Regions from separate parts of the Blastococcus sp. SYSU DS0539 genome, predicted to be linked through region 2. Evidence: predicted binding sites of a transcription regulator. Region 2 holds the regulator's gene; the other holds the start of a gene.
What was found. The regulator LexA, encoded in region 2, represses DNA repair genes until DNA is damaged. The targets are predictions, from matches to a motif close to TCGAACANNTGTTCGA.

Region 1 (15,108 bases), on a different contig from region 2:
GAGGGCGTCCCACTGGTCCCGGTGCGCGTCGAGGAGGACGACGGCGTTGCCCAGGAGGTTCACCGTCGTCTCGAAGCCGGCGCCGAGCAGGAGCAGCACCGTGGCGTGCAGCTCCCGGTCGGTGAGCGCCTCCTCCGGCGGCAGCGTGACCAGCCGGCTCACCAGGTCGTCGCCCGGCTCGCGGCGCAGCCGGGCGAAGTGGCCGGCCAGGAAGCGGTGCATCGCGCGCAGCGCCTTCTCGGCGGCCAGGAAGCGGCGCAGCGGCAGCCCGGGGTCGAGGGTGGCGGCGGCCGCGGCGCCCCAGCGCAGGAAGTCCTCGCGGCGCTGCACGGGCACGCCGAGCAGCTCGGCGATGACCAGCACCGGTAGCTGCGCGGCGTAGGCCGCCACGAGGTCGACCGGGCCGTCGCGGCGAGCCAGGTCGTCCAGGAGGCGCTCGGCGGTGCGCCGGACGGCCGGCTCGAAGGCCGCCGTCGCCCGCGGGGTGAAGGCCCGGCTCACCAGCCGGCGGAACCGGGTGTGGTCGGGCGGGTCGACCACGAGCATGGACGGCGGCTCGGCGACGCCGGCCGCGGTGGGGTCGTCACCGAACTCCAGCGCCCAGCGGATCACCCCGGGTGCGCCCGACCGGTCCCACCCGACGCCGAACCGCTCGCTGCGCAGCACCTCCTGGGCGACCGGGTGCGACGTCGTCACCAGCCCCAGGCTGCTGCCCGTGAGCGGGCCGCGGGCGCGCAGCTGCTCGTAGAGCTCGTAGGGGTGCTCGCGCAGCGCCGGGTCGCGCATCAGCCGGCCGACCAGGTCACCCCGGCGGGCGCTGCGGTCCAGGTAGACCGCCGGCAGGCCGTGCCGGACGGCCCAGCGCACCGCGGTGCGGGCGGGGCGGACCACCGGCGCGAGCGCCGCTCCGCGCAGGGCCGGTCGCGGTCCGGCTGTGGTGCTCATCACCGCAGTCTGTCAGCGGCGCCCGGAACGCGGCACCGCCCCCGTCCCGGACGGGACGGGGGCGGTGCGGGACGTCGAGGCGTCAGGCCCGGTCGGTGGGCGCGGGCGCCGAGCCCGGGTCGCCGTCCCAGTCCTTGCCCGCGACGTCGGCGTTCTCCGACGCGCTGTCGGTCTGGCCGGCGACGCTCTCGATCATCTCCTCGTCGGAGACCCCCTCACCGGCAGTGTGGGCGTTCGGCTCGCTCATCGCGCAGTCCCCTTCCTTCGGCTTGCTTCCTCTTCGCCGGTCCCCGATCGACGGCCACGGCAAACCAGCCGGTGGGTCACAGCCGGGGCGGCCGCAGCTCGAACCAGACCCGCTTGCCGTCGCGGTGCTCCTCGCACCCCCAGCGGTCGGCGAGCGCCTCGACCATGAGCATCCCGCGGCCCCGGGGCCGGTCCGGGGAGAGGTCCAGCACCTCCGGGCGGGTGGACGAGCAGTCGACGACGGCGAGCCGCAGCCAGTCGTCGGAGAAGGTCGCCTCCAGCGTCAGGCAGGCGCTGCCACCGACGTGGTCGACCACGTTCGCGACCAGCTCGGTGACGAGCAGCGCCGCGTCGTCGGCGTCCTGCCGCGCGCCCCACGACCGGAGCAGCTGGCGCACCAGGCGCCGGGCCGCCGGAACGCTCGCGGCGACCGGCGGGAGGTCCAGGGAGGCGGAGAGGGTGGACATGCGGTGTTCCGTTCTGCCGGCGGACGAGGGGAAGCGGCCTGCGCGCCCGGTGCTGTCCTCATCGGCAGGAAGGGCGGGGAACTGGATAGGTTGCGCACAACTATCGCGAGTCGGACGGCCGGACGCAACCCCCGTTGCGGTGCGTGTCGGCCGTGCGCAACCCAACTGCGGTTACAGTGCCCCCGTCCCGCTCGCCGACCCGTGAGGAGCAGCTTGAGCGCCCCTCGCCGGACGCCCGACGACGTCGCTGTCGCGGCGCTCGAGCACCTCGTCGGTTGCATCGGCACCTCGATCGAGGAACTGGAGCGCGCCCGTACGCGCGCCGAGAAGCTGCTGGTCGACCGCCGGGCCGGCCGCCCCTGGCTCGAGCTGGTCACCGCCGAGAGCCGCCCGCTGGTCGTCGAGAGCATCTCCACCGTGCTCGGGACGCTGGCCACCGCCGGACACACCTGGCGCCGGGAGGAGGCGGCCGCACTGCACCGCGAGCAGGTGAGCATCAACCGGATCGCCGCCCTGTTCGGCGTCACCCGGCAGCGGATCTCCGCGCTGCTCCGCGAATCCGGCGGCGACCCCACCGCCTAAGCTCCCCGGGCGCGTCGTGCGCACGACGCCGGGAGGAGCCCTCCTAGCCGAGCAGGGCGTCGATGGCCTTGTAGATGCGCTGCTCGGAGACCGGCCGGGGAGTGCCCACGTTCTGCGCGAAGAGGCCCACCCGCAGCTCCTCGATCATCCAGCGGATCCGGGTGACCGGGTCGTCGGGCGCCCCGGTCGGCGGCACCTGCCTCCGCAGCTGCTCGTACTCGGCGGTCACCGCCGCCACCTGCTGGGTCCACAGCTCGTCGCGCACCGCGTTGGCCGGCAGCTTCTCCAGCCGGTGCGCCATCCCCGTCAGGTAGCGGACGACGTCGGGCAGCCGGCGACGTCCGGTCGCGGCGACGAAGCCGCGGTGCAGCAGCCCGGTCATCTGTCGGCGCAGATCCGCGACCGCGAACTCGGGCACCCGGCGGCCCGGCGCGGCGCCGATGGCCGTCGCCACCTCCCGCGCCCGGGTCAGCACGGCCTCCACCCGGCCGACGAGGTCGACGGTGAGCGGCTGCAGCTGCGCCTTGGCCGTTCCCACGAGCGCCGCGAAGGCCTCCGGGTCCCGGGGCGGCCCGCCCGCCGCGGCGATCAGCTCGTCGGCGGCCGCGTCCACGCAGTCGGCCACCAGGTCGGGGATCTCGCCGTCGGGGTTGAACTGCAGGGCGAGGCGGGTGGCCGGCCCCAGCCGCTTGACGACCTGCTTGACCGGCGAGCCGGCCACCAGCACCAGCAACCGCCGGGCGCCGCGCCATGACAGCCGGACCGCCTCGGCCTCGGTCGCCACCACGCGGACGCCGACGGTGGCGCCCTCGTCGACCAGCGCCGGATAGGCCGTCACCACGTGCGTCCCGCGGCGGACCTCCACCGTCCGGGGCAGCGTCCCGAACTCCCAGGTGGTCAGGCCGGTGCGCTCCAGCTCGGAGGCGGCGCGGGCCAGGCTGGCCCGCGCCTGCGGGGCGACCTGCGCCGTGAGCGCGGCGAGGTCCTTGCCGGTCGCCAGCGGCCGCTGCTGGTCGTCGAGCACCCGGAAGGTGGCCCGCAGGTGGTCGGGCACCTGGTCCGGCTGCCAGGCGTCCGGCGGGACCAGCACTCCGGCGGCCCGGCGGAGCTCCCGCTCCAGCGCCGGCAGCAGGGCCTCCCCGGGATCGATCTCGGGCAGGACGGCGCGGACCCGGTCGGGGATCGGGACCAGCGCCCGGCGCAGCTGCTTGGGCAGCGTGCGCAGCAGCGCCGTCACCAGCTCCTCGCGCAGCCCCGGGACGGTGAACGCGAGCGACTCACCGGAGGTCCGCTGCACCACCGCGTCCAGCACGCCGAGCGGCACGTCGACGGTCACGCCGTCCTCGGCCGCGCCCGGCGCGAAGGCGTAGGCGAGCGGCAGGGTCAGGCCCTGCGTCAGGTGTACCTCGTCGGGGTAGTCCTCCGGCCGCACCTCGGCGGCCACGGCCGCGTTGGTCAGCATCTCCGGGGTGAAGGTGAGCAGGTCCGGCTGCCGGTGGCGGGCCTGCTTCCACCAGCGGTCGAAGTGCCGGGTGGAGACGACGTCGGCGGGGATGCGGGCGTCGTAGAGCTCGAACACGGTCTCGTCGTCGACCGCGATGTCCCGCCGGCGGGCGCGCTCCTCCAGCGCCGCGACCTGCTCGACCGCCCGCTGGTTCTCGGCCCAGAAGCGGTGGTGCGTCGTCCACTCCCCCTGGACCAGCGCGTGCCGGATGAACAGCTCCCGGGAGACGACGGGGTCGATCGAGCCGTACTGGACCCGCCTGCCGACCACCAGCGGCAGCCCGTAGAGGGTGACCCGCTCGGTGGCGACGACGGAGCCCCGCTTGGCGTCCCAGCGCGGCTCGGAGTACTGGCGCTTCACCAGGTGGTCGGCGAGCTTCTCGACGGTCTCGGGATCGATCCGGGCCACCGTGCGGGCGAACAGCCGGCTGGTCTCCACCAGTTCCGCGGCGACGACCCACCGGGGCGGCTTCCTGGCAAGCGGGGTACCCGGTGCGATCACGAACCGGGTGTTGCGGGTGCCGAGGTACTCCCGCCCCGGGCGCTTGTCCCCCTTCGCCTGCTCGACCTGCAGCCCGACGTGGCTGAGCAGCCCGGCCAGCAGCGCGGCGTGGATCCCGCGCTCGTCCGGTTCGGCAGCCGGCTCGCCGAGATCCATCCCGAGCCGCCGGGCGGTGCCGCGGAGCTGGCCGTGCAGGTCCTGCCACTCCCGGATGCGCAGGTAGTGCAGGAACTCCCGCTTCACGGTGCGGCGGAACTGGTTGCCGCTCAACGCGTCCTGCTGCTCGCCCAGGTAGCGCCACAGGTTGAGCAGCGCCAGGAAGTCGGAGTTCTCGTCGGCGAACCGGGCGTGCAGCTGGTCGGCGGCCTGCTGGTGCTCGCTCGGCCGCTCCCGCGGGTCCTGGATGGTCAGGCCGGCCGCGATGACCAGCACCTCGTCGAGCACCCCGCGCCGGTCGGCCTCGACCACCATGCGGGCCATCCGGGGGTCCAGGGGCAGCGCGGCCAGGGCCCGGCCGGTCTCGGTGAGCTTCCCGTGCTCGTCGAGGGCGTGCAGCTCCTCGAGCAGCGCCAGACCGTCGGCGACGGCACGGCGGTCGGGTGGGTCGACGAACGGGAAGTCCTCGACCGCGCCGAGGTCGAGGGCGGCCATCTGCAGCAGCACCGACGCCAGGTTGGTGCGCAGGATCTCCGGATCGGTGAACTCCGGGCGGCCGAGGAAGTCCTCCTCGGTGTAGAGCCGGATGGCGATGCCCGGGCCGAGGCGGCCGCACCGGCCGGAGCGCTGGCGGGCCGAGGCCTGGCTGACCGGCTCGATCGGCAGCCGCTGGACCTTCGTGCGATGGCTGTACCGCGAGATCCGCGCGGTGCCCGGGTCGATGACGTACCGGATCCCCGGCACGGTCAGCGACGTCTCCGCGACATTGGTCGACAGCACGATGCGCCGCCCGGTGTGCGGGGCGAAGACCTTGTGCTGGTCGGCCGCCGACAGCCGCGAGTACAGCGGGATGATCTCGGTGTTGCGGAGGTCCCGCTCCGCCAGCGCGTCCTGGGTGTCCCGGATCTCGCGCTCCCCGGCGAGGAACACCAGGATGTCGCCCGGACCCTCGGACACCAGCTCGTCGACGGCGTCGAGGATCGCGCTGACCTGGTCCCGGTCCTCGTCGGCCTCCGGGTCGTCCGGGTCGACGACGGGGCGGTAGCGGACCTCCACCGGGTACGTGCGGCCGCTGACCTCGACGATCGGGGCCCCGGCGAAGTGGGCGGCCACCCGCTCGACGTCGATGGTCGCGGAGGTGATGACCAGCTTGAGGTCGGGACGGCGGGGCAGCAGCTGGGCCAGGTAGCCCAGCAGGAAGTCGATGTTGAGGCTCCGCTCGTGGGCCTCGTCGAGGATGATCGTGTCGTACTGGCGCAGCAGCCGGTCGCGGCCGATCTCGGCGAGCAGCACGCCGTCGGTCATCAGCTTGACCAGCGTCGAGTCCGACACCTGGTCGTTGAACCGCATCTTGTAGCCGACGGCGTCGCCCAGCGGCGTGCCCAGCTCCTCGGCGATCCGCTCGGCGACGCTGCGCGCGGCGATCCGGCGTGGCTGCGTGTGGCCGATCCGGCCGCGCACCCCGCGGCCGAGCTCCAGCGCGATCTTGGGCAGCTGGGTGGTCTTGCCCGATCCGGTCTCGCCGGCGACCACGACCACCTGGGCGTCGCGCAGGGCCGCGGCGATGTCGTCCCGCCGGGCGCTGACCGGCAGGTCCTCCGGGTAGCTGATCGCCGGGACGGCGGCGCGGCGGCGCGCGATCCGCTCCTCCGCGGCGGCGACGTCGGCCGCGATGCGCTCCCGCTGCTTCTCGCGGGACGGCACGTCCCTGGTCCGCCGCAGCCCGTCCAGCCGGCGGCGCAGCCGGTGCTCGTCGGCGAGGGTGAGACCGGCGAGACGCTCCCGGAGGTCGTCGCGCGCCCGGAGGTGGTCAGGCGGGGCACTCACGGGCGGGCTCGCGCTCCTCTCGGACGGACGGGGGTACGGGCGGATCGTCCCCGGGCCGGAACCGGAGAACCCGCACCCCAGGATCGCACTGCCGCCACGACGCCCGCAGGAAGGTGCGGCGGATCACCATCGGTGCACGGTGCAACTGGTTGCATGCTGCGAGCAACGACTTGTACCGTGCAAGGCCCCGTCCCTGGAGTCGCAGTGCCCCCCACGACCTCCCCCGAGCCGGCCGGTGACGCGCTCCGCCGCGCCGAGGTGGACACGCTGTCCGAGCAGGTGCCCCGGTTCATGCGCCTGGTCCACGCGCTGAAGACCCAGGTCGCCGCCCCCGATGCGCGTGACCGCGCCGCGCTCGTCCTGCTCTACCCCCTGGTGCGCCAGGGGCCGCTCCGGCAGGGGGCGCTGGCCGAGCTCCTGCACGCCGACCCCTCCACGATCAGCCGGCACGTGGCCGCGCTCGTGGACCAGGGGCTGGTCCGCCGGGTGGCCGACGAGAGCGACGGCCGGGCGAGCCGCCTGGTCGTCACCGAGGCCGGCCACGAGGTCCTGGAGACGCTCCGTGCCGAGCGGGCCGCCCACCTCGAGCGGGTGACCGCCGGCTGGGACCCGGCCGACCTCGCCACCCTGACCACCCTCTTCGGCCGGCTCCTCGACGACCTCGCCGCCGGCCTCCCCGGAGCCACGCCCGAGCAGCCCGTGCCCGAACGCGCGAGCACCGCACGAACGAGAGAGACCCGATGAGCCAGTCCACCCGCACCACCGCGGCCGGCCGCCGCGACGCCCGTGCGGCGGCCGCTGCACCGGACGCCGGTGGCGTCTTCAGTCACCGGCAGATCGTCACGATCCTCGCCGGGCTGATGGTCGCCATGTTCCTGGCGGCCCTCGACCAGACGGTCGTCTCCACCGCGATCCGCACGATCGCCGACGACCTGCAGGGCTACGACCTGCAGGCCTGGGCGACGACGGCCTTCCTGATCACGTCGACCATCTCCACGCCGCTGTACGGGAAGCTCTCCGACATCTACGGCCGGCGGCCGTTCTACCTGTTCGCCATCGCGATCTTCATCGTCGGCTCGGCGCTGTGCGGCATCGCCGACACGATGTACCAGCTGGCTGCGTTCCGGGCAGTCCAGGGGATCGGCGCCGGTGGGCTGATGTCGCTGGCCCTGGCGATCATCGGTGACATCGTGCCGCCGCGGGAGCGCTCCCGGTACCAGGGCTACTTCATGGCCGTCTTCGGCACCTCGAGCGTGCTCGGCCCGGTCATCGGCGGCTTCTTCGCGGGCCAGGGCACGCTGCTCGGCGTCGACGGCTGGCGCTGGATCTTCTGGATCAACGTGCCGCTCGGACTGCTCGCCTTCGCCGCGGTGTGGCGGGTGCTGCACCTCCCGCACGAGCGCCGCGAGCACCGCATCGACTGGCCCGGCGCGCTCGCGCTGATCACCTTCCTCGTCCCGCTGCTGGTCGTGGCCGAGCAGGGCCGCACCTGGGGCTGGACCTCGTCGGCCGCCGTCACCTGCTACGTCATCGGCGCCGTCGGCTTCGTGCTGTTCGTGCTCGCCGAGCGGCTCTACCGCGACGACGCGCTGCTGCCGCTGCGGCTCTTCCGCAACCGCAGCTTCGCGGTGAGCGGCATCGGCTCGGTGGTCATGGGCGCCGGCATGTTCGGCGGCCTGCTGCTGCTGCCGCAGTACCTGCAGATCGTGCAGGGCTCCAGCGCGACCGTCGCCGGCCTGCAGATGATCCCACTGGTCGCCGGCATCATGGTCGGCGCGCTGAGCTCGGGCATCGCCATCTCGAAGACCGGCAAGTACAAGATCTTCCCGCTCGTGGGGATCGCGCTGATGGTGGTCGCGCTGCTGTCGATGTCGTTCCTGGTCGAGTCGGACACCTCGATCTGGACGCTGGTGCCGTTCATGGTGCTGCTGGGCCTGGGGCTGGGCTTCAACTTCCAGCCGGTGATCCTCGCCGTCCAGAACGCCGTCTCCCCCCGCGAGATGGGCGTGGCCACCTCCTCGGTCACGTTCTTCCGCCAGATGGGCGGCACCATCGGGACGGCGGCCTTCCTGTCGATCCTGTTCACCCGGCTGCCGCAGGACATCGACGACGCCGTCCAGGACGCCGTCCGGGCGAACCCGGAACTGGCGCCGCAGTTCCAGCAGCTGGGCGCCGGGAGCGGGGCCAGCCTCGACGACACCTCCTTCATCCAGGAGCTGCCGGCGGCGGTGGCCGAGCCGTTCAAGGTCGGCTTCTCGAACTCGATCGACCTGGTGTTCCTCATCGCCGCCTGCGTGGTGGCGGTCGGCTTCTTCGTGTTCCTGTTCCTGCCGCAGCTGGCACTGAGCAACAAGTCGGGCATCCAGGCCCGGCAGGGCGAGGCAGCCGGGACGGCGACCAGCGATCCGGAGGACCCGGCCGAGCAGGCCACCGAGGCCGTCGGCGCCGCCGCACCGACCTCGGTCCCGCCGCCGGTGGGCCGGCCGGGCGACCGGCCCGACGCTCCCCGCTGAGCACCCGCCGTCCCGGCCCGCCGCCGTCCCGGCCCGCCGCCTCGCGGAGCGGCGCCGCGCCGCGCGGTGCGGGGGCGGCGCCGCGCGGGCGCGCCGACGGCCCCTCCCGGATCGCCGGGAGGGGTCTGCGTGCGGAGGGAGCTCAGCCGGTGCGGGAGTGTTCGGCCTCTCCGGTGACGCGGGGGAAGATCAGGATCTCGGTGCCGTCGGGCCGATAGGTGTGCCATCGGCCCCGGGAGTCCCGGACGATGGTGAACCCGTGATGCACCTTGGTGTGGTGCCGTTCGCACAGCAGCCGCCCGGAGTTCTCCAGCGACGTCTCGCCGCCGTCGATCCAGTGCACGAGATGGTGGACGTCGCACCAGTGGGCGGGGGCGTCGCAGCCGGTGAACACGCAGCCACCGTCGCGGGCCTCGACCGCGCGGCGCAGCTGCGGTGGCACGACGCGGTGGGTGCGGCCGTAGTCCAGCGGTTGCCCCTCGGGGCCGATCACGATGCGGGCGACGCTGCCGTCGCAGGCCAGCCAGCGGGCGCGGGCGGCGGAGATGGTGGCGCCGAACCCGAGCCGGGCGGCGGCCGGTCCGGTCGCCGGGTCGACCAGGTCGTCCGGATCGACGCGGACGACCACGTGCGGCTTGACCGTGCGCATGATAGGCAGGCCGCCGGCGGCCAGGGCGTTGTCGCACAGCTGGACGAGGGCGTCGGCGGACTGCTGGGCGCGGGTGCGGGTGTCCCCGGCCGGGCGGGAGGCCTGCACGATCGACTCGACCGCGGCCTGCAGCTTCTCCCCGCCCACGGCGTCCAGTTCGCCGCGCAAGGACAGGGATCCGTCGGCATGCCGGACGAAGGTCAGCGACCGGCCCTCGGTGGGATCGGGCTCGGGACCGTCGGGGTCGAGCCGGGCCAGGTAGTGGTGCACCACCTGCCGCAGCTCGGCATACGGCCGGGACGCTGCCACCTGCGCGAGCGCGGCGTCGACCCCCGCGAGGTCGACGCCCTGCTCCGCGGCGGCGGCCAGGTTCGCCGGTGAGGCGACCGGGGCGATGACCACCACGGCCTCGGCGGTCAGCTCGCCCCGGTCGAACGCAGCCGCGACCGCCGGCAGCTCGGCCAGCACCCGGCCCGACCGCACCGCCCGTGAGGCCGCGCCGGCCGAGAAGCGGGCGTGGCCGCGCAGCCAGGCGGCCATCGATGCCTTCCCGTCGTGCTCGGCGGCCTGGGTCACCTCACACTCCCGCACCGTGCGGGCCACCTGCGCGGCCAACCGGTTCTGCGCGGTCAGCAGACCGGTCAGCCGGTCCAGCAGCTGCGGGCCGATCCGGCCCGACAGGTCCTCGGCCGCGAGGTCGTCCAGCGCGGCCGACAACCGGGCCAGCGCCTCATCCCCGGAGGCCGAACAGATGTACGAAGGCTAGCCGGTCCGATCGACACCGACAACCCGAAATCGCAGGTCAGCGCCGAACAAGACCCCCAAAGCGCAGGTCCGCGGGTCAGGGGCGGAAGACCGCGCGCACGCAGCCGTCCTCCTTCTCCTTGAACAGCCGGTAGCCCTCGGGCGCCTCTGTCAGCGGCATCACGTGCGTGGCCAGGTGCTCGGTGACCAGCTCGTCGCGCTGCATCCGCTCGAGCAGCTCGGGGATGTACCGCTGGGCGTGGACCTGGGCGCCGCGGATCGTCAGCCCCTTGTTCATCGCCGCACCCAGCGGGAACTTGTCCACCATCGCGGCGAAGACGCCCAGGGTGAACACCGTCCCGCCCTTGCGGCAGGCCATGATCGCCTCCCGCACCGCGGTCGGCCGGTCGGTCTGCAGCCGCAGCTGCTGCTTGACCTGGTCGTAGATCCCGGGCGTGCCGGGGGCGTGCGCCTCCATCCCCACGGCCTCGATGCAGACGTCGGGGCCCCGCCCGCCGGTGCGCTCGCGCAGCTCCGCGACGACGTCGGTGGTCGTGTAGTCCACCGCCTCGGCACCCACGTGCTCCCGCACCTGCGCGAGCCGCTCGGGGATCCGGTCGATCACCACGACCTGCTCGGCGCCCAGCAGCATCGCCGCGCGGGCGGCCATCTGCCCCACCCCGCCGGCGCCCCAGACGGCGACGACGTCGCCGGGCTTCGTACCCGCGAGGTCGGCACCCATCCACCCGGTCGAAGCCGCGTCGGACGCGAACAGCGCCCGGGTGTCGGAGACGCCCTCGGGCACGACGAACGTGCCGACGTCGGCGTAGGGCACCCGCATGAACTCGGCGTGGCTGCCGGCGTAGCCGCCCATCGCGTGCGAGTAGCCGAAGCACCCACCGGGCGACTGCCCCCACAGCCCCTCGGTGATGCCGGGGTTCGGGTTCCCGTTGTCGCAGAGGGAATAGAGCTCCTGCCTGCAGTACCAGCAGCTGCCGCAGGCCGCGAACGGCGCGACGACCACCCGGTCGCCGACCTTCCGGTCCCGGACCTCCTTGCCGACCTCCACCACCTCGCCGATGAACTCGTGACCCATCACGTCGCCGGCGCGCATGAACGGGATGTAGCCGCCGATCAGGTGCAGGTCCGAGCCGCAGGTGACCGACTGGCTGATCTTCAGGATCACGTCCCGGTCGTTGAGCAGCGTCGGCTCGGGGACGTCCTCCACCGACACCTCGTTGACGCCGGTCCAGGTCGCGGCCTTCACAGCACTCCCTCCTTCGGCGCCTGCTCGGTCATGCCCTCCAGGGCGGCGCCCTGCGGCGTCGGCGTGCGGACGCCGTGCGGCTGCGGGTCCACCCGCAGCACCTCACCGGTCTCCAGCCGCTGCTTGGCCTCGCGCAGCGCGGCTCGCAGCTCGCCGATCTCCTCGTCGGTCGGCGGCTCCCGGAAGCGGGCCGCGAGCTCGGTGCCCTTGTCCGCCGGCGCGGCAGCGATGCGCACCTCGACCCGTTCGCCGAAGCGGTCCAGCGGGGCCGGAGGGGACACCGCGGAACCCACCTGCTCCGGCGCCTTGAGCACGGTCACCGCCCGCCAGCGGCGGGCCGCGGTCGCGGGGTCGTCGGTGACCGACGCCTGGCCGACGCCGGGCAGCCGGACGTGCTGGAGCGTGCTCAGCAAGGCACCTCCCGCGCGGCTGACGATCGCTGGTAGGTCCACGGGAGCTCCTCGGTCGACGGCGGGCCCCGGTCGGTCGACGGCGGGCCCCGGCCCTACCCGCGGTCGGCCGGAGAGCAACCGGCCTACTGTGAAGTGGTTCGCACCGCCCCGGAGACCCGCGCCCTGGAGACCCTCGTGCCGTCGTCGTCGCTGATCCTGTCCCGCCGTGACCTGGACTTCCTCCTCCACGAATGGCTCGACGTCGAGTCGCTCACCAAGCGGCCGCGCTTCACCGAGCACTCGCGGGAGACCTTCGACGCGGTCATGGACCTCGCCGAGCAGATCGCCGCCGACCACTTCGCGCCGCACAACCGCACGGCCGACGAGAACGAGCCGCACATGGTCGACGGCAAGGCCGTGCTGATCCCCGAGGTGGCCAAGGCGCTCAAGGTGTTCACCGACGCCGGGCTCATGGCCGGCTCGTTCGACGAGGAGTACGGCGGCATGCAGCTGCCGCACACCGTCGGCCAGGCGGTGTTCGCGTGGTTCAAGGCGGCCAACGTCGGCACGTCGGCCTACCCGTTCCTCACCATGGGCAACGCGCGGCTGCTGCTCGCCCACGGCAGCCAGGAGCAGATCGACACCTTCGTCCGGCCCGAGCTGGAGGGCCGCTGGTTCGGCACGATGGCGCTGTCGGAGCCGCAGGCGGGCTCGTCGCTCGCCGACATCACCACCAAGGCGGTGCCGCAGGACGACGGCACCTACCGGCTCAGCGGCAACAAGATGTGGATCTCCGGCGGCGACCACGAGCTGACCGAGAACATCGTCCACCTCGTGCTGGCCAAGATCCCCGGCGGTCCGCCCGGCGTGAAGGGCATCTCGCTGTTCATCGTGCCGAAGTTCCTGGTCAACCCCGACGGCAGCCTCGGCGAGCGCAACGACGTCGTGCTGGCCGGGCTCAACCACAAGATGGGCTACCGGGGGACGACGAACACGCTGCTCAACTTCGGCGAGGGCGTGCACACGCCGGGCGGGCAGGCCGGCGCGGTCGGCTACCTGGTGGGCGAGCCGCACCGCGGCCTCACCTACATGTTCCACATGATGAACGAGGCGCGGATCGGCGTCGGGGTCGGCGCGACCGTGCTCGGCTACACCGGCTACCTGCACGCACTGGACTACGCGCGCACCCGGACGCAGGGCCGCCCGGCGGGCGCCAAGGACCCGGCCTCGCCGATGGTGCCAATCATCGAGCACACCGACGTCCGCCGGATGCTGCTGGCCGCGAAGTCCTACGCCGAGGGCGGCATGGCGCTGGGCCTGTACTGCGCGCGACTGGTCGACGAGGAGCAGACCGCCGACACCCAGGAGGAGCGCGAGCGCGCCCACCTGCTGCTGGACATGCTGACCCCGGTCGCCAAGGCCTGGCCCTCCCAGTGGGGGCTGGCCGCGAACGACCTGGCGATCCAGGTGCACGGCGGCTACGGCTACACCCGCGACTACCCGGTCGAGCAGTTCTACCGGGACAACCGGCTCAACCCGATCCACGAGGGCACGCAGGGCATCCAGTCCCTGGACCTGCTCGGCCGCAAGGTCGTGATGAGGGGCGGCGCCGGGCTGCAGCTGCTGGGCGAGACGATCGCGGCGACGACGGCCCGCGCGGCCGGCACCGAGTGGGCGGGCTTCGCCGCCGACCTCGACGCCGCGGTCGCGCGCATGGGTGCGGTCACCGCCACGCTGTGGGGCACCGGCGACCCCGACCTGGCGCTGGCGAACTCGCACGTCTACCTGGAGGCGACCGGCCACATCGTGGTGGCGTGGCTGTGGCTCGAGCAGGCGCTGGCGGCCGAGGGCGGCACCGGCGCGTTCTACGAGGGCAAGCGCGCGGCGGCCCGCTACTTCTGGCGCTGGGAGCTGCCGCGCACCCGCGGGCAGTTCGACCTCCTGGAGTCGCTGGACCGCACGGTCCTCGACACGTCCGCCGACGTCCTCTAGACCCGCACAGCACGGCGCCCCGCCGCTCCCGAGGGAGTGGCGGGGCGCCGGTCGCGCGTGAGGGGGAAGCTAGACCCGGACGGCCTCGGAGGCGGAGTGCCGCCCGTTCGAGGCGCGGCTGGCCGCGCGCTTCTCCTGCTCGTACCGGGCGGTGGACTGGGTGCCCATCGCGATGACCAGGGCCGTCAGGACCAGGAAGCCCAAGAGGGTCACGGCCGGCCACAACATCATCAGATCAATCTCCTCGAGAACCATCGGGTGCCGCCGCCGGGTCAGGGGCGGACAGCACGTCGTCGAGGCACTGTGTCCCCCGTCCGACGCCGTCTCAATCGTCGCTTCGGCCACGTCACCTGACTGAGTGTGAGCAGAACCACACGAGCCGGTCGTGCAACCGCGCCGTCCGGGCGCAGCGACCGCCGTGATTGCATCACTGGCGTGTCCGACCCCACAGCCGCTCCGGCGGCCCGCCCGGGCTCGGGCACCCGGCCTGCGGTGCTCGTCCTGGCGCTCTCGCTGGGTGTCACCACCCTCTCGCTCCTGCAGAGCCTCGTCGTCCCGTCGCTCGGCCGGATCGAGGACCAGCTCGGCGTCTCCGCCGGCGCGGCCGGCTGGGTGCTGACGGCGAACCTGCTGGCCGCCGCCGTCCTCACCCCGGTGCTGGGCCGGCTCGGCGACCTGAAGGGCGAGCGGCCGGTCATCCTCGCCATCCTCGCGGTCGTCGCGCTCGGCACCCTGCTGGCCATCGTGACGACGTCGCTGCCGGTGCTGCTGGCCGCCCGGGTGCTGCAGGGCGCCTCCTACGGGCTCTTCCCGCTCTCGATCAGCGTCCTCCGGCGGGAGCTGCCGGAGGCGCGGCTGAGCGTCGCGATGTCGGTGGTCAGCAGCACGCTGGCCGTCGGCGGCGTCGCCGGCCTGGTCGCCACCGGGCTGCTCACCGGCGACGACGGCGACTACCGGCACCCGTTCTGGATCGGCCTCGGCGTCGCGCTGCTCGCCCTGGCCCTGGCTGCCTGGCTGCTGCCCGCCCGCCCGGTCCCCGGCCACGGCCGGGTCGACTGGTGGGGCGCGATCGTGCTCGGCGCCGGCCTGGTGCTGCTGCTCCTGCCCCTGTCCCAGGGCCACAGCTGGGGCTGGGCGTCACCGGCCACGCTCGGCTGCCTCGCCGCGGCGGTCGTCGTGCTGGCCGGCTGGGTCGCCCTGCAGCGCCGCACCACCCACCCCCTGGTGCGGCCGGCGATGCTCGCCGATCGGCGCACCGTCGTGCCCAACCTGGCCGGCCTGATGACCGGCATCGCGCTGTTCGCCTCGTTCCTCGCCGTCCTC
Region 2 (15,108 bases):
CCGGCGCCGAGCAGGACCGGGCCGGGCACCCCGGGTCCTAGGCTGGACGACGACCGTCCCGCCGTCTCCCGGAGCGTCCCGTGCTGCTGCGCCTGATCGGACTCCTGCTGGTCGTGTGGCTGGTGCTCTCGATCATCGGCGCGCTGGTCGAGGGGCTGTTCTGGCTGCTCCTGCTCGGCGCGGTCCTCTTCCTGGCCACCGCCGCCTACGGCTGGCTGAAGAGCGACGACCGGGCCTGACCGGCCCGCACCGCGTCGGTTCAGTCGCCGTCGACGTCGCCGCCCGCGCCGTCGGCCCACGGCTGCGGGTCGGTGCTCCACCCGGTGGCCGGCGGCGGGCCGGGCGGGACCTGCTCGGCGACCTGGTCGGCGCGCTCGACCCGGACGCCGGCCTCCAGGTCGTCCAGCCCGACGGCAAAGCGGTTCTCGGTCATGGCCGAACCCTCCCGCCCCGGCGGCCGGCCGTCCAGCCCTGCGGGGAACCGGCCCGGCGGTCGGCTGCACTCCGGGCGTCGGGTGGCCGATGCAGGACGGGTGCGACGACGCCTTCCGGGCCGGCCTCCCGGAGTGGACGCTCGGCGCCGGCGACGTCCCCCGCTGCGGCACCTGACGTACCCGGCGGCGCACCACGCGCCGGTGCGCCCCGGTCCCTAGGCTCGGCGTCCGTGACCGCCCCTTCCGGAACCGTCCGCGATGCAGCCGGCTACCTGCGGTCGTGGCTGGACGCCCAGGTGCGGCACCGGCGGGTGCCCGGGGTGCAGGTGGCCGTCCGCCGCGGCGGCGAGCTGCTGCTCTCGGCCGCGATCGGGACCGCCGACGTCTCCACCGGCGCGCCGCTCACCCCGCACCACCTCTTCCGCATCGCCTCGCACTCCAAGACGTTCACCGCGACCGTCGTGCTGCAGCTGGTCGAGGCCGGGCGGATGCGGCTCGACGACCCGATCGGCCGGTACGTGACCGAGCTGGCGGAGGCCGGGTCGCCGGTGGCCCGGGTGACCGTCCGGGAGCTGCTCGGCCACCAGGCCGGGGTCACCCGCGACGGCGCGGACGCCGACTTCTGGCAGCTCGAGCGGCCGTTCCTGGACCGGGCGGGGGTGGTCGCGGAGGCGCTGCGCGCCGGGCCGGTGCACCGGCGCAACCAGCACTTCAAGTACTCCAACGTCGGCTACGGGCTGGTGGGCCTGGCGATCGAGGCCGTCACCGGCAGCTCCTACGCCGACGCCGTGCGCGCCGGGATCATCGAGCCGCTCGGGCTGACCCGCACCGGGTCCGACCACGAGGCGGCGCGCGCCGCCGAATTCGTCAGCGGCCACACCGGCCTGCTGCTGGGCGAGGACGCCCGCGAGCCGATCGGGCCGGTCGACACCCGCGCCATGGCGGCGGCCACCGGCTTCTTCTCGACCGCCGAGGAGCTCGCCGCCTACGGGGTGGCGCACGTGCTCGGCGACGAGCGGCTGCTCTCCGACGACGCGAAGCGGCTGATGCAGCGCCTGGAGTCGGTGGTCACCGCGTACGGCACCGAGGTGGGCCGGTACGGCGTCGGCATGGCGCTGACCACCGTGGGCGAGCGGCACCTCGTCGGGCACAGCGGCGGCTTCCCCGGGCAGATCACGATGACGCTCGTCGACCCCGTCGACGGGCTGGTGGTCAGCGTCCTGACCAACGCGATCGACGGCCCGGCCGAGGAGCTGGCCGTCGGACTGGTCAAGCTGATCGACGTGGCGCTGCGGCCGCGCGCCGAGCTGCCTGCGCCACCGCCGGGCACCCCGCCGCCGGCGTCGTTCACCGGCCGGTTCGCCAGCCTCTGGGGAGTGCTGGACGTCGCCGAGCTCGGCGGGCGGCTGGTGCTCGTCCGGCCGACGCTCGCCGATCCGCTGCCGGGGATCGAGGAGCTGGAGATCGTCGACGCGAGTACCCTGCGGGTGGCCGCGCAGCCCAGCTTCGGGCCGGCCGGGGAGCCGGTCCCGGTGGAGCGCGGCGCCGACGGACGCGTCGTGTCGCTGCGGCTCGGCGGGGTGACCAGCCGGCCGGTCGAGGAGTTCCGCCGCCGGCGCACCGCGCTGACCGGCGGGCACCCGCGCCCGGAGACCCGCTGACGTCCCGGCGTCCGCAGCCCGTGCGGAACCGGCGTCCTCGGCCCGTGCGGAACCGGCGTCCTCGGCCCGTGCGGAACCGGCGTCAGCGCGGCGTGGCCCCGGGACCCGGGGACAGGCCGACCGCCGCCTCGCGCGGCGGCGTGGGCGGCTCGGCCGGCGCCTCGTAGGCGCGGAGGACCGTGCGGTCGCCGGGCCGGCCGTACAGCTGCCCCTCCCGCGCCTTGACCGCCGCCACCAGCACGATGCTGACCACGACGAGCAACGACCACGACCCGAGCTTGGCGGCGTGGACGAGCGTCCAGACCGACTCCTGCGACGGGTACTGCCAGGCGCGCAGCAGCGTGGCGACGTTCTCGGCGACCCAGAGGAAGAAGCCGATGAGGACGAAGGAGAGGGCGAGCGGCATCGCGTAGCGGCGCCGGCCGACCGTGAAGTGCACTCCCGTCCGCCAGGTGACGACCAGGAGCAGCAGGGCCAGCGGGAGCCGCACGTCCCGGGTGACGTGCGAGGTGAAGAAGTTCAGGTAGATCAGCGCGGCCACCCCGGCGGTCGACCAGGCCCGGTAGTTGGTGATGCGCAGGTCGAACCGGCGCCAGGCCTGGCAGACGTAGCTGCCGACCGCGGCGTACATGAACCCGCTGTAGAGCGGGACGCCGCCGATCGTGGTGAGACCGGTGTCGGGGTAGGACCACGACCCGTGGGCGACCTTGAACAGCTCCAGCGCCAGGCCCACGAGGTGGAAGCCGAAGATGACCGCGACCTCGCGGCCGGTCTCCCAGCCGACGAGCCACAGCACGAGCGTGACGCCGAGGGACCACAGCAGCAGTGCATCGGCGGGGTTGATCGGGACGGGGACGATCCGGACGAGGCCGAGTCCGAGGAAGAACAGGACGGCGAACAGGCAGCACTGCGCCTCGGTCCAGGCGAACCGCAGCAGCTGCCTCACCCGGCGAAGGCTAGGTCGTGCCGGCCGGTCCCGGGCCTCCCCCTCGCGCGCGTCGGCCGCGCCGGTCCGGTCGCCGTGTCGTCGGTGCCGTCGTTCAGCGCACCGTGGCGGGGCCCGGCCGGAACGGCGCGCCGTGGGCGCAGACCACGAGGGTGGCCAGGTCCAGCACCCGCTCGCGCTGCTGGCGCAACTCGTCCCGGTCCTCGCTGTAGGGGTCGTCGGCCGGGCCGTCCTCGGTCCACCACAGGTGGGTGAGCGCGACGACGTCGTCCGGCGTGCCGACGAGCGTGGTGATGTCCTGCGGGGTGTGCCCGGGCGTGGCCAGCAGCCGGATGCTGGGGGTGAGCTGCGTGCCCTCCGCAGCCCGGCGGGTGAACGTGTCCCCCTCGATGACCGACTGGAAGTCGTGCACCGGCACCACCGGGAAGAGGGCGACGTTGAGCGTGTGGTCCAGGTGGTGGTGGCTGACCACGACGTCGGTGACGTCCTCGGGACGGACGCCGAGTTCCCGGAGCGGGGCGAGGATGAGATCCCGGTCGGCCACCATGCCCGGATCGACGATGACCACCCGGTCCGCGTCGCGGACGAGGCTGACCGTGCCGGCCACGTGCGGCATCCGCACGTACCCCTCGACGAGGACGTCCAGACGGGCGGTGCGCGACAGCTCGGGCATGCGGCGGACGGTAACAACCGGCGCGGGGGAAAGGCGCGCCGCTGGTGGTCCGTCCGTGCGCATCGATCAGAAGGATCCGGCGGTCGACCGCCGGCTCCTGCGCCGGTACGGATCTTGCGCACGTCGGCCCGGTGTGACGACGACAGGGGTGCGAGGACCAGCACGTGGTCCTCGCACCCCTGTCCGTCCGTCCCCCGTGCCTACCGGGGACGCACGGTCAGCTGCAGCCGCTGGTGGAGCCGCAGCCCTCGCAGACGTAGCAGCTGCCGGCCGGGCGCATCTTCGTGCCGCAGGTCATGCACAGCGGCGCGTCGGTGGCGGTCCCGGTGACCAGCTCGAGCAGCTCGGCCGAGGAGTGGGCCTCCTTGACCGACTTCGGGCCCTCGGGGGTGACCTTCTCCTCCACCTTCGCGGTCTCGATCGGCGCGGAGCCGCGCAGCTGCTCCAGGTCGACCTCCTCCTCCTGGACGGTGGACGTCGACGCGGAGGTCCCGTAGCCGGAGACCTGCGCGGCGCGCTCCTCGGCGGTGAAGATGCCCAGGCCGGCGCGCTTCTCCACCGGCAGGTGGTCCAGCGCCAGGCGACGGAAGATGTAGTCCATCACCGACTGGGCGATCCGGATGTCCGGGTCGTCGGTCATGCCGGCCGGCTCGAAGCGCATGTTGGTGAACTTGGAGATGTAGGTCTCCAGCGGGACACCGTGCTGCAGGGCCAGCGAGATGCCGATCGAGAAGGCGTCCATCACACCGGCCAGGGTCGAGCCCTGCTTGCCGAGCTTGAGGAAGACCTCACCGAGGCTGCCGTCCTCGTACATGCCCGCGGTCATGTAGCCCTCGGCGCCGGCGACGCTGAACGAGGTGGTGACGCTCGTCCGCTTCTTCGGCAGGCGCTTGCGCACCGGGTGCGAGAGCGCGGTCGAGGCGGTGGCCTCCACCTTCACCTCGTCCTTGGTGCCGTCGTTCTTGCCCTTGCCACCGGACAGCGGCTGGCCGACCTTGCAGTTGTCGCGGTAGATGGCCAGCGCCTTGAGACCCATCTTCCAGCCCTGGAAGTAGATCGTCTCGACGTCCTCGACGGTCGCCGTCTCGGGCATGTTGACCGTCTTGCTGATCGCGCCGGAGATGAACGGCTGGACGGCGGCCATCATGCGGACGTGGCCCATCGGGGAGATGGCCCGCTCGCCCATGGCGCAGTCGAACACCTCGTAGTGCTCGGGGCGCAGGGTCGGCGCGTCCACGACGTGGCCGTGCTCGGCGATGTACTCGACGATCGCCTCGATCTGCTCCTCCTGGTAGCCCAGGCTGCGCAGCGCCCGCGGCACCGTCTGGTTGACGATCTGCATGGAGCCGCCGCCGACCAGCTTCTTGAACTTGACCAGCGAGAAGTCCGGCTCGATGCCGGTTGTGTCGCAGTCCATCATGAAGCCGATGGTGCCGGTGGGGGCCAGCACCGAGGCCTGGGCGTTGCGCCAGCCGTTGTCGGCGCCGATCTCCAGGCACTCCTGCCACTGCTGGGTGGCGACCTTCAGCACGTCGGCGTCGTCGGCGCCGACCGGGCGGATGGCGTCGTTCGCCGCGGCGTGCTTGCGCATGACCCGGGCGTGCGCGTCGGCGTTGCGGGCGAAGCCGTCGTAGGGCCCCACGATGCCGGCGAGCTCCGCCGAGCGCCGGTAGGCGGTACCGGTCATCAGCGAGGTGATCGCCGCGGCCAGCGTCTGGCCACCGCGCGAGTCGTAGGCGTGGCCGGTCGCCATGAGCAGGGCGCCCAGGTTGGCGTAGCCGATGCCCAGCTGGCGGTAGGCGCGGGTGGTCTCGCCGATCGGCGCGGTCGGGAAGTCGGCGAAGCAGATCGAGATGTCCATCGCGGTGATGACCAGCTCGACGGCCTTCACGAAGTTCTTGGCGTCGAACGTGCCGTCGGCCTTGAGGAACTTCATGAGGTTCAGCGACGCCAGGTTGCACGAGCTGTTGTCCAGGCTCATGTACTCCGAGCACGGGTTGGACGCGTTGATCCGGCCGGTCTCGGGGTTGGTGTGCCAGTCGTTGATCGTGTCGTCGTACTGGATGCCCGGGTCGGCGCACTCCCACGCGGCCTTGGTGACCTTGCGGAACAGCGCCTTGGCGTCGACGGTCTCGATCACCGACCCGTCCATGCGGGCGCGCAGGCCGAACTCGTCGCCCTCCTCGACCGCGCGCATGAACTCGTCGGAGACGCGGACGGAGTTGTTGGCGTTCTGGTACTGGACGCTGGTGATGTCCTTGCCGCCGAGGTCCATGTCGTACCCGGCGTCGCGCAGCGCGCGGATCTTGTCCTCCTCGCGCGCCTTGGTCTCGATGAACTCCTCGATGTCGGGGTGGTCGATGTCGAGGACGACCATCTTGGCCGCGCGGCGGGTGGCGCCACCGGACTTGATGGTCCCGGCCGAGGCGTCGGCCCCGCGCATGAAGCTGACCGGACCGGAAGCAGTGCCGCCGGAGGAGAGCAGCTCCTTGGAGGAGCGGATGCGGGAGAGGTTCAGGCCGGCACCGGAGCCGCCCTTGAAGATCAGGCCCTCCTCGCGGTACCAGTTGAGGATCGAGTCCATCTCGTCGTCGACGGCCAGGATGAAGCAGGCGCTGACCTGCTGCGGGGCGCTCGTGCCGACGTTGAACCACACGGGGCTGTTGAAGCTGAAGTACTGGTGCAGCAGCATCCAGGTGAGCTCGTGCTCGAAGATCTCCGCGTCGCCCTCGCTGGCGAAGTAGCCGTGCTCGCGGCCGGCCTCGGTGTAGGTGAGCACCACGCGGTCGATGAGCTGGCGCAGGCTGCTCTCCCGCTGCGAGCTGCCCACCGCGCCACGGAAGTACTTCGTGGTGACGATGTTCGTGGCGTTGATGCTCCACTCGGCCGGGAACTCGACACCGCGCTGCTCGAAGTTGATCGAGCCGTCCCGCCAGTTGGTCATCACGACGTCGCGGCGCTCCCAGGTCACCTCGTCGTACGGGTGCACACCGGCGGTGGTGAAGACGCGCTTGATCTTGAGGCCCTTGCCCCGGCTGGGCGCCTTCGCGCTGCGGCGGGTGCGGGGACCGGCCACGCGGTCGTCGGTATCGGTCATGGTGTGGAGCTCTCCCTGGTCGTGTGTCGCCTGGTGCTTCGCGGGGCTGCGCGGTGGTGCTGCGCGGTGGTGGATCGGGGGCTGGGGAAGAGCCGCGATCGGTAGCTGCTCGAACTGCTGTCTATCGGATGGCACTGACAGTTCTCAGGTGCCGGCGACGGTGCCGGACGGGACGGATGCGCGGGGCGTGGGTGGGGCGGGCTCGTCGGTCGGCGAGGCGGATTGGCGGGCCCTGAGCTCGGCGATCTCGCGCTCGAAGTCGGCCACCGAGGTGAATGAGCGGTAGACGCTGGCGAACCGGAGGTAGGCGACCTCGTCGAGCTCGCGCAGCGGACCGAGGATGGCCAGGCCGACCTCGTTGCTCGGCACCTCTGCCGCGCCGCTGGCGCGGATGGCGTCCTCCACCTGCTGCGCGAGGAGCTTGAGCTGGTCCTCGTCGACCGGGCGGCCTTGGCAGGCCCGCCGGACGCCGGCGACCACCTTGGTGCGGTTGAAGGGCTCGCTGACGCCGTTGCGCTTGACGACGGCGAGCACCGCCTCCTCGACGGTGGTGAACCGCCGCCCGCACGCGGGGCAGGACCGGCGACGCCGGGTGGTGGCGCCCTCGTCGGCCTCGCGCGAGTCGATCACCCGGCTGTCGGCGTTGTGGCAGAACGGGCAGCGCACGGTGGTTCACCCCCTTCCCTCTGCGACCCGCCACCGGCCGGCTGTGGACCCTCCTGGGGACATCCGGTGGATGCGCCGGGGAGAACCTAGGGACCAGCCTGTGGACGGGCTTACAGCTCTGTAACTACTAGATGTAGGGGAACCCTAGGACGGCCCACCCAAGATGTGCAAGTGATCGTTCCCTCGGCGTGTTCCGCCCCGACACTGCCGTGCGCACGCGGAACACCGGACCCCACCAGTCACACGACACGCCGGGCCGACGCGCGGACGGCACCCCGGGCCGCGGCCCGCCGGCCCGGCCGGCAGGCCGCGGACGGGGCTCCCGACGCACCACGACGCCGGACTCCTCCGGACGTCCGATGCCGACGAGGGGCGTGCCACGGTCAGGCGCCGCTCAGCGCGCGTCGACCCGCGGGCGGCGGGAGTGCGGGATCTGGTCGCTCAGCCGCATCGGCCGGGTGAGCAGATCGGCCTCGATGTCGGCGGGCGGGGTCCAGCCGCGCCCCCCGGGCGCCGCCACGACCGGGTGCACACTGCGGGCCGGCGGCACCGACCACGCCACGGTCCGGGGGTGGTCGTCCCGCGCGGCGGCCGGCACGTCGGCACCGCTCTCCGCGGGAACGACCGGGATCAGGCCGGTGTCGGCTGCCCGGTGGCGACCGGCCAGGCCCTCGGGAGCGGGCGCACGGTGCCGCCCGGGCGGCGGCGCCGGGACCGACGCCGCCGGGTCCGCCTGCACGTCGCTGTCCTCGGGCGCACGACGACGCCCACCGCCGCGGGCCGGGTTCGACCGCTCGCGGTGGTCCCGGACCAGCGGGAGGCTGGCGGTCGTGCCGGCGCCGGCGGGCCGACCGCCGTGCAGCGCGGACACCGCCTGAGCGACAGCCGGGTCCTGCGTCACGCGGGGCGCCGCCACGACGGCGACCTCCGGTGTGGCGGTGTGCGGCTCGGGCAGCCGCAGGGTGGAGAGCTCGGTCCACGCCGTCTCCTCGACCCCACCGACGACGACGCGCACCCACACCTGGCACGCCCCCGCGTCGTCATGCCGCCAGCCCAGCAGCTCACCCGCCCACCAGGCGCCCGCCTGGTAGACCTCGACGGCCTGGGACTGACCGGCGAACACCGCGGCGCGGTTCTCCATGACACTCGACACAGGCAGACCGTAAGCGGGTGATCAGCACGCAACGTGAACGTGCCAGCACAGAGGGTTGACGAAGTCGTCGGGGCGGGTTATGAAACTCTCGCCGTGGCGGACGCCACGTCGGGGGCGCCGCGATGGAGGCGCCGGCGAGCGGATCAGGGCAGGTGGAGCAGCTGCCCCGGCACGATGGCCGAATCGCGCACGTCGTTCAGCTCCTGGATGCCGTCGACGACCTCCCGCACGTCCCGCCCCTCGGCCGCCGCGCTCGCGATGGACCACAGCGTGTCACCCGGCTCGACGACGACGCTCGTGGTGCCCATCAGCTCCAGCCCGTCCCCGCCGCCCCCCAGCACCGCACCCGCCAGCGAGACCACGCCCAGGGCGAGCAGCAGCACGAGGACCACCACGAGCCGCCGGCCGCGCGCGGTGAGCCGCAGCGGAGGCAGCCCAGGCTCGGCCGGCCACTCCCCGGCACCCCGACGGGCTCCTGCACCCCGCCGGTCCACGGCCGACCGGGCCGCCGGTTCCGCCGATCCACCGCGGGGCGGGGCGACGACCGCGTAGGCGCGCGGGGCAGGCGGGAGGACGCGGAGGTGCCGCACCGGCCGCTCCCGAACCCGCTCCTCCGCCGCGCCCGACATCCCCCCGCGCACCGACACCGCCGCATTGCTGCCCATCGTCTCCCGCCCCTCACCTGGCCGGACCCACCCCGGCCCGAACGTGTGTTCGATTCGAACGCTTGTCCGATGTCTACCCCATGGGTCCGACACGAGCGGCGCGACACGGCAACTTTCGAACGCCTGTTTGAACTGGCCGGCGATCGGCGCTACGGTCGCTGCGACGACCAGGGCTGACCAGCTGCGCGGGCAGCCGGCGAGGAGGAGACGTGACGGAGTCGAGCGGGACGTCCGGCGGCCGACGCGGGACCCGGGGCGCCGCCCCGGACACGGCCGACGCCTCGGCGTCGGTCCGCACCTTCCCGGACCGGACGGCCGACGGTGACGGCCTGACCCAGCGGCAGCGCCGGGTGCTGGAGGTCATCCGCGACTCGATCGACCGGCGCGGTTACCCGCCGTCGGTCCGCGAGATCGGCGAGGCGGTCGGCCTGTCGTCGGCGTCCTCGGTCGCCCACCAGCTGTCGGTCCTGCAGAAGAAGGGCTGGCTCCGCCGCGACCCCAACCGGCCGCGCGCGCTCGACGTCCGGCTGCCCGGCGACGCCGGCCGCGGCGCCGCAGCCGTCGAGCCCCCGGTGGTCCGCGAGGGCGAGCAGGCCTCCGCGCCCACCTACGTCCCCCTCGTCGGCCGGATCGCCGCCGGTGGTCCCGTGCTCGCCGAGCAGGCGGTGGAGGACGTCTTCCCGCTCCCCCGCGAACTCGTCGGCGAGGGCACCGTGTTCATGCTCAAGGTCGCCGGTGACTCGATGGTCGAGGCGGCCATCTGCGACGGCGACTGGGTCGTCGTCCGGCAGCAGCCGACCGCCGAGAACGGCGAGATCGTGGCCGCGATGATCGACGGCGAGGCGACCGTGAAGACCTACAAGCGCCGCGACGGGCACGTGTGGCTGCTGCCGCACAACCCCGCGTACGAGCCCATCCCCGGCGACGAGGCCACGATCCTCGGCCGGGTCGTCTCGGTGCTGCGCCGGGTCTGACAACGCGATGATCACGGCGGGCCGGTCCTCCGAAGAGGACGGGCCCGCCGTGGTCGTCCGGGCCTCGGTCAGCGGCGCCGGTAGTCGCCGTCGCGCTTCTCGAAGAACGCCCGCAGCGCTTCCTGGTGGTCCTCGGTCCGGAACATCTCCAGGAACCGCTTGGTCTGCAGCGCCTGCCCCTCGCGGAAGTCCATCTCGAAGGCCCCGTTCACAGCCTCCTTCGTGACCTCGACCGACAGCGGTGCACGGGTCGCGATCCGCTGCGCCTTCGCCAGGGCCGCGGGCATCAGGTCCGCCGGCTCGTGGACCTCGGTGACCAGACCCCAGTTGAGGGCCTGCTCGGCGGTGTACCGGGCACCGGTGAGCAGGATCTCCTTGGCCGGGCCCAGGCCGATGACCCGGGGCAACCGCCAGAAGCTGACGATGAGGCCGACATTTACACCCGCCGCGACGAAGAAGGCATCGGTAGAGGCAATCCGGATGTCGCAGCACAGGGCGAACTCCAGGCCACCGCCGATGGTTGCTCCGTTGATCGCGGCGACGACGGGTGCGCGGAAGTTCTGCACGCCGTTGAGCACCCGGCTGAACTCGGCGAGGTAGTCCTTGAGCCGCTCGTCGCTGATGGACTGCTCCTCGCCCAGGTGCGCTCCCGCGGTGAAAGCCCGGCCCTCACCGGTGATCACCAGGCACCGGACGTTCTCGTCGGCGTCCAGGATGTCGAGCGCCCTCATGAACGAACGCCGGCTCTCCCAGCCGAAGGTGTTCGACGGGGGGCTGTCCAGGGTGAGGACGGCGATGTGCGGGGTCTCGTAGCGCAGGTGGACGCCGCTGCCGACGTCTGTCTTCATCTCGGTCATGCTGCTTCCTCCGGTGGTGTGTTGAGTGCGACGGACGGGGACCGGCGGGACCGCCGGGTGGACTGGCCGGGTCGACGGTCGAGCAGCCGCATGGCGAACACGGTCACCACGATGTTGATGAGCAGGACCACCACGGAGAGCGCCCCCACCCGCTGGTAGAGCGACTCACTGGCCAGGCTGTACAGCACCGTTGACACGGTGGGATTCGCGCCGGTGTAGAGGAACACCGACATCTCCAGCTCCCGGAAGAGCAGGACGAAATTGAGCATGCCCGCGGCGAGCAGCGAGGGGCGGAGCAGCGGCACCGTGATCCGCCGCCACGTACGCGCCCAGGACGCACCGAGGCTCCGGGATGCCTCCTCCACCTCCGCACCGATCTGTCCCATCCCGGCGTGGACGTAGGCGAAGGTCAGCGGCAGCGCGCTCCCCGCGTAGGCGATCAGCAGGATGGTCAGCGTCCCGCCCAGCCCGAAGGGCTGCCCGGCGTAGGCGATGATCAGGCCGATGCCGAGCACCGCGCCGGGGAAGGCCAGCGGCGCCGCCATGGCTCCCACGATCACGGCGTTGCTCCGCGCCTTGGTGCGGTGCACCAGCCACGAGGCGAGGAGCGCGACGGCGAGGGCCAGCACCGTCCCCCCGAGGGCCAGGATGAAGCTGTTGCCCATCGCGGCCGCGATCAGCGGCCGGCCGAAGACCTCCTCGTAGTTTCCCGTGAGGGTGAAGTTGTCCCACCCCAGAGGCCGGCCGAGCGCCTTGCGGAATGAGGTGACCAGCAGGACACCGAAGGGCAGCACGAGGCTCAGGACCACGACCAGCGAGCAGAATCCCAAGGCGAGGAAGCTGGCACCGCCCAGGTGCGTCACGTCCTGCCGCCCCGGCTTGCCACCGATGACGGTGAACTTCTTCCCGCCGACCAGCTTGCGCTGCAGGACCAGCAGCACGGCGATGATCACCAGGATCGGGACGGAGATGACCGCGGCGGCCTCGATCCGCGGCGGGAACTGCATGAGGCTGAGCAGAACCGTCGGGATGGTCTGGAAGCCGGTCGGAGCGCCGAGGATGGCGACCGGCCCGAAGATCACGGCGGCGCTGACGAACACCAGGATCGATCCGGCGATCAGCGACGGCAGGATCACTGGGAAGGTGACGGTCCGCAGCACGCGGGCACGGGACGCGCCCAGGCTGGCTGCGGCCTGCTCCAGGGCCGGGTCGATGCCCTCCAGTGCCGCCGACACCGGCAGGAACACCAAGGGATAGAGGAACAGCGAGAGGACGAAGATGATCCCCCACGGCGTGAAGATGTCGAACGGTGCTTCCTCGAGCCCGAAGACCGACATCAACGCGGTGTTGAGCATTCCGTTGCGCGGCCCCAGCAGCAGGATCCATCCCAGTGCCGCGATGAAGCTCGGGGCGGCGAAGGTGAGGACCGCGCTGCCACGGAAGAACCGGCGGAACGGCATGTCGGTGCGCACGGCCAGCCAGGCCACCGGCAGGCCCAGCAGCAAGCTACCGATCACCGTGCCGACCGCGATCCACAGCGAGTTGAGGACGCCTTCCATCAGCCGTGGCTCGCTGGCCAGAAGACCGTAGTTGTCCAGGGTCAGGCCACCGTCGTCGGCGACGAAGCTCTGCCCGAACACCTGCGCCACCGGGTAGCCGACCAGCGCGAGGATGGCCGCGACCCAGACCAGCCGCATCGCCCGCTCGAAACCGGTGCCCTTCCGGCGGCTCGGGCCGCGATCGGCCGGCGGGCCGGTGGTCGCCCCCTCCCCCGCCGTGTCGGTCGTCGACACGGCGGGAGAGGCTGAACTGGTCAGCGCCACAGGTGGTTCTCCTCGGTGGGGTCGCGGGCGATCAGGGTGCCGGCCCTCATCGGCCGAACAGCGAGGCGAAGCGGGCCACCACCTCGTCCCCGCGGGAGGCGATCTCCTCGAGGTCGGCCGGCAGGAGAGTGACGTCGGACAGGTCGGCCCCCTCGGCGGGCTGAGGACCGTCCTGCAGGACGCTGCGGCCGCCGAGCTCGGTCAGCGCGGTCTGGAAGTCCTCACTGAGGTGGTACTGCACCAGGAGCTTGGCCGCGTTCGGGTGGGGTGCCTCGGCCAGCATCGCCAGCTCGCTCGTGAACGTGGGCACGCCGTCCTCCATGAAAGCGATCGCCAGCGGCTCGCCCTCGGCCGCGGTGCTGATGACCGCTGATTCGATCGCCGGGATGCCCAGGTCGGCCTCTCCGGTCAGCACCAGCTGCGCCAGCGCCAGGCTGCTGTCGGTCACGATGACGTCACGCTGCGCGAGCTGCTCCATCCAGCCCTCACCGAGCTCCCCGGAGAGGGTGGTGTAGTACGACAGTGCGGTACCGGACGCGCCCGGATCGGCGCTGACGATGGTCCCGTAGTCGCCGTTCGCCAGCTCCTCCCACGTCGTGGGCAGGTCGGCGGGGTCGGTGTTGGCGGAGTTGTACATCAACCCGAGGGGCACCAGGCTGTACGGCACCTGCGGGTTCTCCGGATTGTCCAGCCCGTCGATGATCTCGTCCGCGTTGGGCACCTCCGCGTCGGCGATGACGCCGTCCTCGGCCCACTGCATCATCGTCTCGGGATCGGTCAGGCTCACCACGTCGGCGTTCAGCGAACCGCTGGCCAGTTCGGCCTCGACCGAGTTGGCGACCGCGCCGGAGTCCTCGCGCGTGAAGGTCAGCTGGATGCCGAACAGCTCCTGCATCTTCTCCTGGAGGAGTTCGACGCCCGGCCGGGTGTGGCCGCCGCCGTAGAGAACCACACCACCCTCTTCCTGCGCCGCGGTGATCAGCTCCTGGCTGATGCCCTCGATCTCCGCAGCCCCGGAGTTGCCACCCGAAGCGGCCGTGCCCTCCGATCCGTTGCCGCAGGCCGCGACGAGGACAGCGGCCGCCGGAACTGCGAGACAGGTGGTCAGACGACGGCGGGGAGAGCGGGATGCGAACACGGTGCCTTCTTCCGGGATGAGGGGGAACGGGTGATCGGTGGGATCGGGAGATGTGTGGACTGATGCGGTCATGCCGCGGACCGGCCGGCCGGGACCGCGCCGGCAGGCGACGCCGCCGCGGCATGGTGGGACCCGCCGTCCGGGGCGTCGTCGAGCAGTGCCACCGCCGCGCCGTCGATCTCGACGGCGACGTCCTGGCCCACCTCGAACCGCCCGGCACCGGGTCCGGTCGCCTTCACCGGGGCGGCCTGGCCGGGCACCTGCAGCGTGTAGGCCACGTGGTCACCGAAGAAGAGAGCCTCGACGACGCGGGCCGTCCCGGAGCGCCCCTCCCCCACCCGGAGACGGATGTCCACCGGGCGCACCGAGACGGCGACCTCCGCGCCCGCCTGCAGCGCCAGGTGGGACGGGCGATGGGCACTCACCGTCCCGCCGGTGGGTAGCTGCAGCGACACCGTGTCCGCCTCGAGGGCCGCACGCACGACGGCGGTCAGCACGTTCGTGGCGCCCAGGGCGCGGGCGACGAAGCTATTCCGTGGACGGCTGTACACCTCTTCGGGCGGCCCGCTCTGGACGATGCGACCCGAGTGCATGACGACCAGCCGATCGGCGAGGGACAACGCTTCAGCCTGGTCGTGGGTGACGTAGACCATCGTCACGCCGAGGGAGCGCTGGATGCGCTTGATCTCCGATCGCATCTCCTCGCGCAGCCGGGTGTCCAGGTTCGAGAGCGGCTCGTCCAGCAGGAGGAGCGCGGGCTCGTTGACGAGGGCCCGAGCGAGAGCCACCCGCTGCTGCTGGCCACCGGACAACTGATGGGCGTAGCGGTCGCCCATCCCGTCCAGGTGCACCATGGCCAGGGCCTCGTCGACCCGGCGACGGATGTCCTCGCGCTTCGCCTTCGCCGTCGTGGGGCCGTACGCGACGTTCTCCTGCACGCTCAGGTGCGGCCACAGGGCATAGCTCTGGAAGACGACCGACATCTTCCGGCGCTCCGGTGGGACGAAGACCTTGGGGCCGA

Region 1: a site for LexA is predicted at 10,134-10,149, ahead of ACI790_RS07965 (DUF222 domain-containing protein). Genes of this name have one in related genera too.

What each region holds. Positions count from the first base shown of each region.
Region 1 covers NZ_JBJHAF010000005.1:51,273-66,380, reverse strand. The annotation lists gene ACI790_RS08000 (cytochrome P450) at 1-945, opposite strand, end outside; gene ACI790_RS07995 (hypothetical protein) at 1,028-1,192, opposite strand; gene ACI790_RS07990 (ATP-binding protein) at 1,269-1,658, opposite strand; gene ACI790_RS07985 (hypothetical protein) at 1,872-2,240, shown strand; gene hrpA (ATP-dependent RNA helicase HrpA) at 2,284-6,228, opposite strand; gene ACI790_RS07975 (MarR family winged helix-turn-helix transcriptional regulator) at 6,433-6,972, shown strand; gene ACI790_RS07970 (MDR family MFS transporter) at 6,969-8,741, shown strand; gene ACI790_RS07965 (DUF222 domain-containing protein) at 8,884-10,107, opposite strand; gene ACI790_RS07960 (zinc-dependent alcohol dehydrogenase) at 10,232-11,401, opposite strand; gene ACI790_RS07955 (hypothetical protein) at 11,398-11,814, opposite strand; gene ACI790_RS07950 (acyl-CoA dehydrogenase) at 11,947-13,785, shown strand; gene ACI790_RS07945 (hypothetical protein) at 13,855-14,016, opposite strand; gene ACI790_RS07940 (MFS transporter) at 14,221-15,108, shown strand, end outside.
Region 2 covers NZ_JBJHAF010000001.1:44,363-59,470, reverse strand. The annotation lists gene ACI790_RS00280 (hypothetical protein) at 81-239, shown strand; gene ACI790_RS00275 (hypothetical protein) at 260-433, opposite strand; gene ACI790_RS00270 (serine hydrolase domain-containing protein) at 665-2,095, shown strand; gene ACI790_RS00265 (DUF817 domain-containing protein) at 2,178-3,041, opposite strand; gene ACI790_RS00260 (MBL fold metallo-hydrolase) at 3,136-3,714, opposite strand; gene ACI790_RS00255 (vitamin B12-dependent ribonucleotide reductase) at 3,932-6,811, opposite strand; gene nrdR (transcriptional regulator NrdR) at 6,956-7,477, opposite strand; gene ACI790_RS00245 (hypothetical protein) at 7,872-8,630, opposite strand; gene ACI790_RS00240 (LysM peptidoglycan-binding domain-containing protein) at 8,774-9,013, opposite strand; gene lexA (transcriptional repressor LexA) at 9,505-10,269, shown strand; gene ACI790_RS00230 (enoyl-CoA hydratase/isomerase family protein) at 10,338-11,126, opposite strand; gene ACI790_RS00225 (ABC transporter permease) at 11,123-12,919, opposite strand; gene ACI790_RS00220 (ABC transporter substrate-binding protein) at 12,996-14,087, opposite strand; gene ACI790_RS00215 (ABC transporter ATP-binding protein) at 14,156-15,108, opposite strand, start outside.